Regions from separate parts of the Arsenicicoccus cauae genome, predicted to be linked through region 2. Evidence: riboswitches for the same ligand, from Rfam matches in the RefSeq annotation. Region 2 holds a riboswitch; the other holds the start of a gene.

Region 1 (4,202 bases), 850 kb from region 2:
CGTGCAGGAGTATGCCTCCCAGATGCTCGTCGACCTCACGGTGCACGCCTGGGACCTCGCCCGCGGCGCCGGGGTCGACGTCACGCTGGTGCCCGCGGCCGTGGACGAGTGCCTCGCCTACGCCAACCGCACGACCTCGGGCGGGGGCGTCGAGGGGACCTTCGACGCGCCGGTGTCCACGAGCTCGCGCGACCGCACCGACCAGCTCGTGGCGCTGCTCGGGCGCGACCCCGGCTGGCGCGGCTGAGGACGGCGGCGTCCTGGCCGAGATCGTCTGGGTGACCGCGTTCGTCGACGTGCCGGCGAGCCGGATGACCATGGCGGCCGACTCCTGGTGCGCCGTGACGGGCACGAGTCGTGGCACGTGATGCGGGACCCCGCGGGCCTGACCTGCTGCCTCACCCGCCGGGACCCCGTCACGGGCCGGGGCCAGGGGCGGCTAGGTGAGCGGGCGGCGACCCCGCGGAGAGAGCTCGCGCAGCGTGGAGGCGGTCGCGACGGCCGCGGTCGCCGCCTCGTGGCCCTTGTCCTCGCGCGACCCGGGCAGCCCCGCGCGGTCGATCGCCTGGGCGTCGTCGTCGCAGGTCAGCAGCCCGAACCCGATGGGGATGCCGCTCGTCACGGCGACCCGCGTGAGGCCATCGGTCGCCGCGCTGCACACGTAGTCGAAGTGTGGCGTGCCCCCGCGGACCACGACGCCGAGGGCGACCAGGGCGTCATACGAGGGTGCCAGGCGCGCGCAGGCCACCGGCAGCTCGAAGGAGCCCGGGACCCGGACGAGATCCACGTCGGTGACGCCGGCCTCCTCCAGGGCTCGGCGGGCGCCGTCGAGCAGACCGTCCATGACCGTGTCGTGCCAGGACGACGCGACGATCGCGACGCGCAGCCCGGCGCCGTCGACGGTGAGCGAGGGGGAGCCGTGGCCGGCCATGTCATGCCTCCTGGGCGAGCTGGTGGGTGGGGGAGGTCGCTCGGCGCAGGTGCCGGACCAGCGCGGCGATGGTGACGACCGGCAGGTCGTGCGCGGCACCGAGGGCGACGACGTCGGGGGTCCGCATCATCTCGCCGGTGTCGTGGACGAGCTCGGCGATGGCACCGACGGGGGACAGACCGGCGAGCCGGCACAGGTCGACGGCGGCCTCGGTGTGCCCCGGTCGCGCGAGGACGCCACCGTCACGCGCGCGCAGCGGCACGACGTGGCCGGGCCGGATCAGGTCGGTGGGCAGCGAGCCGGGGTCGGCCAGCGTGCGCACGGTGGCGGCGCGGTCGGCGGCGCTGATGCCGGTGGTGACCCCCGCCGCGGCGTCGACCGTCACGGTGTAGGCCGTCCGCAGGCTGTCCTCGTTGCGCTCCACCATGAGCGGCAGCTCGAGCCGGTCGGCCCAGTCGTCGGGCATCGGCGCGCAGACGTAGCCGGACGTGTGCCGGATCGTCCACGCCAGCCACTCGATGGTCAGGGTCTGCGCGGCGAGGACGACGTCGCCCTCGTTCTCCCGGTCGACGTCGTCGAGGACCAGGACCGGACGTCCCCCGCGCAGCGCCCGCAGGGCGTCCTGGATGGGTGACTCGACGAACATCACTGTCCTCCTGGGTGATCGAGGTGATCGAGGTGATCGAGGTGATCACGGTGGTCGAGGTGATCGACGGGCTCGAGGGTGATGCGGACGTCTCCGTCGAGGACGGCCACGTCGGTGGTCGCGAGCCGGTGGGCGTCCGCGATGGTGGCGACCCCGAGGTCACCCACGGCGGCCGCGCCCGAGCCGAGCAGCGCGGGTGCGACATACGCCACCACGCGGTCGACCACACCGGCGCGCAGCCAGGCCGCCGCCGTGGTGGGTCCGCCCTCGAGCCACACGTGACGCACGTCGAGCTCGTGCAGGGTCGCGAGGACCAGGTGCGGGTCGCGCTCGCGGACGAGCAGGCTCGAGGCGCCGTCGTCGAGCACGCGGGCGGTGGGCGGTATGTCGCGCCGGCCCACCACCACGCGCAGGGGCTGACGCTCGTGGTGGGACCCGTCGGCGTCGCGCACCGTCAGGCGCGGGTCGTCGGCGAGGACGGTGCCGGTGCCGACCACGATCGCCCCGGCGGTGGCGCGCAGCCGGTGCACGTCGGCGCGGGCCGCGGGGCCGGTGATCCACTGGCTGCTGCCGTCGCGCGCCGCCGAACGGCCGTCGATGGTGGCGGCGAGCTTCCAGGTCACGAAGGGCCGCCCGTGGGTCATCGCGTGCGCGAACGCCTCGACCAGCGCGTCCGCCCCCTCGACCGGCACCAGGTCGCACCGGATGCCGGCCGACCGCAGCGTCTGCGCGCCCCCGACGGCCACGGGGTTGGGGTCCGGCAGGGCGTAGGCGACGCGCCGGATCCCCGCCCCGACCAGGGCCTCGGCGCACGGACCGGTCCTGCCGGTGTGGTTGCACGGCTCCAGCGACACGTAGGCCGTGCCCCCGCGCGTGTCGTGCCCCGCCGCACGCGCCTCGGCGAGAGCGACGAGCTCGGCGTGCGGGGTGCCGGCGCCGCGGTGCCAGCCCTCGCCGATCACCTCGCCGTCACCGCCCAGCAGGACGCAGCCCACCCGCGGGTTGGGGTCGGCTGCGGGGCCGTTGGCGGCCAGCGCCACGGCTCGGCGCATCAGCACGAGGTCCCGCTCGGCGTCGTCGTGGTGACGCCTATGCGCATCGCCCCGGTCGTCGGCGGCGGTCTGGCCGCTCATCTCGTCCCTCTCGCTCGCTGCTGGTGCGCGCGCTCCGGGGGATGACGCTGACGGGCGACCACGGCGGCCCGCCGGCATACGGCCTGCCGCAGGATGCCCTGCGTCGAGGCACCCTCGCGGGGCACCTCTCGTGCTGCCTCCCATCCGGACTTTCACCGTCGGTCCTGGAGTTCCACCAGGTCAACCGCCCACCTCTGGGAGGTGGTCGGGTCGCGGACTGTCACCGCCGGCTCGGAATTGCACCGACCCCGGAGCACGTGCCCCAAGTCTGCCACAGGCACCCATGAGGACCTGGGTCACCGCAGGTGCGAGGGTGTCGGTGCCGGTGCCGCGGAGGTCCTCGGTGCGCCCGGCGGGCAGCACCTCATGGCGGGCTGGCACCGCGCTGACCTGTCGCCGGTCTCGTCCGGCGGCGTCGCCGCGGGAGTTCCTGGGGGCCGAGCTGAGCGCGCTGACCAGTCGGTCGAGTCGGTCCAGACGGTCGGACTGACCGGGCAGACCGGTCAGAGCGGTCAGACCGTCCAGACCGGTCAGTCCAGCAGCCGCCCGATCGTGGTCGGCAGGTCGGCGAGCGAGGCGATCACTGCGCCGGCCCCGGCCTCTCGCAGCGCCCGCGTGTCGTGCGCTCCCGACACGACGGCGATGCCGGTCGCGCCGGCGAGGGACGCGGCGTGCATGTCAGCCACGTGGTCACCGACGTAGAACGCCGCGTCCTCCTCGCGCAGCGGGATCGCCTTCTGCTCACCGAAGTGGTCTCCGTAGTACGCGTCCACGAGGTCACCCAGGCCGGCGTCGACCAGGGCCACGTCGACGACGGGGTGGTGCTTCGCGGACACGACGACGACCCGGAAGGCGTTGTCGCGCAGCCACTCCAGCGCCTCGCGTGCGCCGGGCATGGGCCCCGCCTCGCCCGGCCGCTCCTCGTCGTACGCGCGCCGGTAGAACGGCACGAACTCGGCGGGGTCGGTCCCGGGTGCCACGCGCTGCAGGATCTCCTCCAGCGGGTAGCCGAACCACGGCGTGAACGCAGCGGCCTGGACGTCGGGGATCCGCATGGCGCGGAAGGCCGATCGGAAGGACTCCACGATGCGTTCGGTGGAGTCCACAAGGGTCTGGTCGAGGTCGAAGCCGACGGTGCGGGTCGTCATACGCTGATCCTCTCTCACCGGCCGACGGAGGACGCATGCTGCAGACCGACCTGCCCCGTGACTGGTGGAAGTCCGTCGTCGTCTACCAGATCTATCCGCGGTCCTTCCAGGACAGCGACGGCGACGGCGTCGGTGACCTGCGCGGGATCATCGGTCGCCTGGACCATCTGCAGCACCTCGGCGTCGACGTGCTCTGGCTCAGCCCCGTCTACCGATCGCCGATGGACGACAACGGCTATGACATCAGCGACTACCAGGACGTCGACCCGGTGTTCGGGACGCTCGCGGACCTGGACGAGCTCATCGCGGCGGCGCACGAGCGCGGCATACGGCTGGTGATGGAC
Region 2 (4,202 bases):
CTTCCCGACCACCTACTACGCCACGTGTCCTCGGCTGACCGGCGCGCTGTCGACCCTCGAGGCCCATGGCGTCATGCGCGAGATGACCGAGAGGCTGCAGGACGACGAGGCGCTGGCCGAGGCCTACCGCCGCGCGCACGAGGCCTACCTCGCGGACCGGGCCGAGCTGGGCGCGGTGCCCGAGATCGACGGGATCTCCGCTGGGGGCATGCCTACCCGCGTCAAGTGCCTCCACGTGCTCGCGGGCCACGCGCTCGCCGCCGGCCCGGGGGTCAACCCGCTCGGCGACGAGGCCGTCGAGGCCGTGGGGCAGTGGTGGGCGCCCGGACCGTGCGTCGTGCCGACCGAGGACGGCTGGGAACGCCGGTGAGCCCCGTTGCCGGGACGGCCGGCGAGGTGCGCCGCGTCGCGGCCGTGGACTGCGGCACCAACTCGATCCGGCTGCTCGTCGCGGACGTCGACCTCACCGCGCCGACCGCACCCGTCCTGCACGACGTCGTGCGCCGCATGGAGGTCGTCCGCCTCGGCGAGGGCGTCGACCGGACCGGCCGCATCTGCGAGGCCGCCCTGGCCCGCGCCCTCGGACGGTCGCGGGAGTATGCCGAGCAGTGCGCCGAGCTCGGCGTGGCGGACGTGCGCTTCGTGGCGACCTCGGCCGCCCGGGACGCCGGCAACGCCGAGGACTTCGCGGCCGGGGTGGTCGCAGCCTTCGCCGAGCACGGGCACGACGGCGTCGCTCCCGAGGTGATCAGCGGCGCCGAGGAGGCCGAGCTGTCCTTCCTCGGCGCGACCGGCGACCTCGGGGCGGCGGACGTCCCCGGCCCCTACCTCGTCGTCGATCTCGGCGGCGGGTCCACGGAGCTCGTGCGCGGCACGGCGGACGGCGTCGTCGAGGCGGCGATCTCGGCGGACATGGGGTGCGTGCGGCACGTCGAGCGCTACCTGCACCACGACCCGCCCACCGCCGAGGAGCTGGCCGTCGCCCTCGCCGAGGTGGACCGGCAGCTGGACCTGGCCGCCGCCACCGTCGAGCTCGCCGGGGTCCGCACCCTCGTCGGCGTCGCCGGCACCGTCACGACCGTGACCGCACACGCGATGGGGCTGACGGCATACGACCCCGAGGCCATCCACCTGTCGAGGCTCCCCGCCGACCAGGTCCGCGCGGCCTGTGCGGACCTGCTCCACCTCGACCGCCGCCGCCGCGCGGCGCTGCCGTTCATGCACCCGGGGCGGGTCGACGTCATCGGGGCCGGCGCGCTGATCTGGGGCCGGGTCGTCGACCGAGTGCTCGCCGCCGGTGCGGACGACCTCGTCGTGACCTCCGAGCACGACATCCTCGACGGCGTCTGCCTGCGCCTGGCGGCCGACACCGACTGACGGTGGCACCTCGCCGCCGGGCCTACACTGGGGGGACCACGTGCTCCGGGGTCGGTGCAATTCCGAGCCGGCGGTGACAGTCCGCGACCCGACCACCTCTCCGAGGTGGGCGGTTGACCTGGTGGAACTCCAGGACCGACGGTGAAAGTCCGGATGGGAGGCAGCACGCGGCGCCCTGTCTGCGCCCGCTCCGGTCCAGGGACCGGCGCGGATCCGGACCTGGCGCACGTCCGTCGACCGACGGTGACCCCGGCGCAGCCACGCAGCATCGGCACGGGAGTCGACCGGAGGTGAGGATGACCCGACACGCGAGGCACACCTGGCTGGCGCCGCTGGCGCTCGGCGCCGTCCTGCTCGCCGTCTGGGCGCTGGTCGCGGCGTTCGCCGGGCTGCCGGCCTTCCTGCTGCCCGGTCCGCTCGACGTGGCGACACGTCTGGTGGGCATGCTGGGCGGCCCCGTGGTGTGGCCCTACGTCGCGCTCACCCTCGCCGAGGCGCTCGGCGGCTGCGCGCTCGGCGCCGCTGTCGCCCTGCCCCTGGCCGTGCTGGTCCACCGGTCGCGCTGGGTCGGCGCCGCCGTGACCCCCTTCCTCGGGGCCACCCAGGCGATCCCCGCCATCGCCCTCGCCCCGCTGCTCGTGCTCTGGGTCGGCTACGGCCTGACCGCGATCATGGGCCTGTGCTCGCTGATGGTGTTCTTTCCGATCCTCATCTCCTCCGTCGTCGGCCTGACCCACGTCCCGCGCGAGGTCGTGGACGCCGCCCGCATCGACGGCGCCGGCAGCTGGGACCTGCTCCGGCACGTCGAGGCGCCCCTGGCCCTGCCCAACGTCCTCGCCGGCCTGCGCAACGGCTTCACCCTGTCCGTGACCGGGGCCGTCGTGGGCGAGATGGTCATGGGCGGCGAGGGGCTCGGCACCCTGCTCACGCTGCAGCGGGACGCGGTCGACACGGCGGGCATGGTCGCCGTCATCGTGATGCTCTGCGTGATCGCAGCCTCGGCATACACCCTGCTCCTGGTCGTCGAGCGACGCTCCACGATCGTCGCCGACGTCCGTGAGACCCCTCGCGGCTGACCGGACCTCACCCACCCGCACTCCCGCACCCCCGCATCCCCGAGAGGACCACTCCCCGTGACCATCACCCGCCGATCCCTGCTCACCGCCGTCGGACTCACCTCGGTGCTGGCGCTGGCCGCGTGCGGCGGCAGCGGCGACCCGGTGGTCCGCTCGTCCACCGCCGGTGCGCCGACCGGCACGCCCGCGAGCAGCAGCACCGGGGGAGGGAGGGCCACGGTCGGCCTCACCTACATCCCCAACATCCAGTTCGCGCCGTTCTACGTGGGGATCGAGCAGGGCTCCTTCCGGCGTCGTGGCACCGACGTCACCGTCCGCCACCACGGCGCGCAGGAGGGGCTGTTCACGGCCATCGCCTCCGGGCAGGAGGACCTGGTCATCGCGGGCGGCGACGAGATGGTCGAGGCCCGCGCCAAGGGTCTGGACCTGGTGGCCGTCGCTTCCTACTACCGGAGGTACCCCGTCGAGCTGATCGTCCCGGCCGACTCCCCGATCAAGACACCCGCCGACCTCGAGGGTCGGTCCCTCGGGGTGCCCGGGCGGTATGGCGAGAGCTGGCTCGGGGCCCTGGCGATGTTCAAGGCCGCGGGCATCACCGAGCGGGACGTGCGGGTCACCGAGATCGGATACACCAGCCAGGCCGCGCTCGCGACCCGCAAGGTGGACGCCGTCATGGGCTACGCCAACAACGACACGGTGCAGATGCGGCTCGCCGGGCTCGACGTGCGCTCGATCCCGCTCACGGCGACGGGCGAGGTGCCGCTCGTGTCCATCTCGCTCGTGACCACCCGGGACTACCTGCGCGCCAACCCGGACCGTGTCCGCGCGGTGGCCGACGGGATGCTGGACGGCATCCAGATGATGGTCTCCGACCCGGAGCAGGCCATCAAGGACTCGGCGCGGCACGTGCCCAACCTCGCCGAGGCCAAGGCCGCCGCCGCGGCCCGAGCCACCCTGGACGCGACGGTCACGGTCATGCGCACCAAGGACGGGGCGGTCAGCGGCAGGCTGGACCCGGCACAGTGGAAGGCCATGTCGACGTTCATGCGCTCGCAGGGCCTGATCCCCAAGGACGTCCCCGCGGGTGACGCGGTGGCGACGGGCTACGTCTCGCGCTGACGCGAGCCTGCTGCCGGTCCTGCTGCCGCTCATCCTCCCCGGCCGGCTCCTCGCTAGCTCTCGGACCAGGTCCACCGGATGCCGTGCACGCCCGGCGGTGCGGGATGGCATCCTGCCGGCATGGACCTGCTCCCGCACCCCGGCACCGGCGACCTGCATCCCTCGCCCGTGCCGCCGGGCACGGGCTGGCCCGGGGATCCCGCGCGGCCCCGCACCCCGCGTGCCGCAGCCGCGACGGACGTCATACGGCTGGCGGGGTCGGCCCGGTCCCTCGATCAGCTCGACGCGAGAGTGGCCGTCTGCCAGGCCTGCCCACGCCTGGTCGGGTGGCGCGAGCAGGTCGCCCGCGCCAAGCGGGCCGCGTTCGCCGACCAGCCCTACTGGGGCCGCCCGGCGCCGGGGTGGGGAGACCCGCACCCGCGCGCGCTGATCGTCGGGCTCGCCCCCGCGGCGCACGGCGCCAACCGGACCGGCCGGATCTTCACCGGGGACCGCAGCGGGGACTGGCTGTATGCCGCCCTCCACCGCGCGGGCCTGGCCAGCCAGCCCACCAGCGTGCACGCGGCCGACGGCCTCGAGCTGCATGGCGTGCGCATCACGGCCCCGGTGCACTGCGCGCCCCCGGACAAC

What was found. Region 2 has a riboswitch for FMN ahead of ACF3NS_RS07680 (ABC transporter permease). Riboswitches for the same ligand answer to the same signal wherever they lie in the genome.
Region 1: another riboswitch for FMN. It lies ahead of ribD (bifunctional diaminohydroxyphosphoribosylaminopyrimidine deaminase/5-amino-6-(5-phosphoribosylamino)uracil reductase RibD); the one in region 2 lies ahead of ACF3NS_RS07680 (ABC transporter permease).

The regions. Positions count from the first base shown of each region.
Region 1 is NZ_CP171001.1:2,481,385-2,485,586, forward strand. It holds gene ACF3NS_RS11575 (acVLRF1 family peptidyl-tRNA hydrolase) at 1-247, shown strand, start outside; gene ribH (6,7-dimethyl-8-ribityllumazine synthase) at 440-931, opposite strand; partial or broken gene ribB (3,4-dihydroxy-2-butanone-4-phosphate synthase) at 972-1,577, opposite strand; gene ribD (bifunctional diaminohydroxyphosphoribosylaminopyrimidine deaminase/5-amino-6-(5-phosphoribosylamino)uracil reductase RibD) at 1,577-2,710, opposite strand; FMN riboswitch at 2,837-2,971, opposite strand; gene ACF3NS_RS11595 (HAD family hydrolase) at 3,241-3,858, opposite strand; gene ACF3NS_RS11600 (alpha-glucosidase) at 3,894-4,202, shown strand, end outside.
Region 2 is NZ_CP171001.1:1,628,849-1,633,050, forward strand. It holds gene ACF3NS_RS07670 (DUF501 domain-containing protein) at 1-370, shown strand, start outside; gene ACF3NS_RS07675 (exopolyphosphatase) at 397-1,377, shown strand; FMN riboswitch at 1,416-1,546, shown strand; gene ACF3NS_RS07680 (ABC transporter permease) at 1,674-2,453, shown strand; gene ACF3NS_RS07685 (ABC transporter substrate-binding protein) at 2,511-3,572, shown strand; gene ACF3NS_RS07690 (uracil-DNA glycosylase) at 3,693-4,202, shown strand, end outside.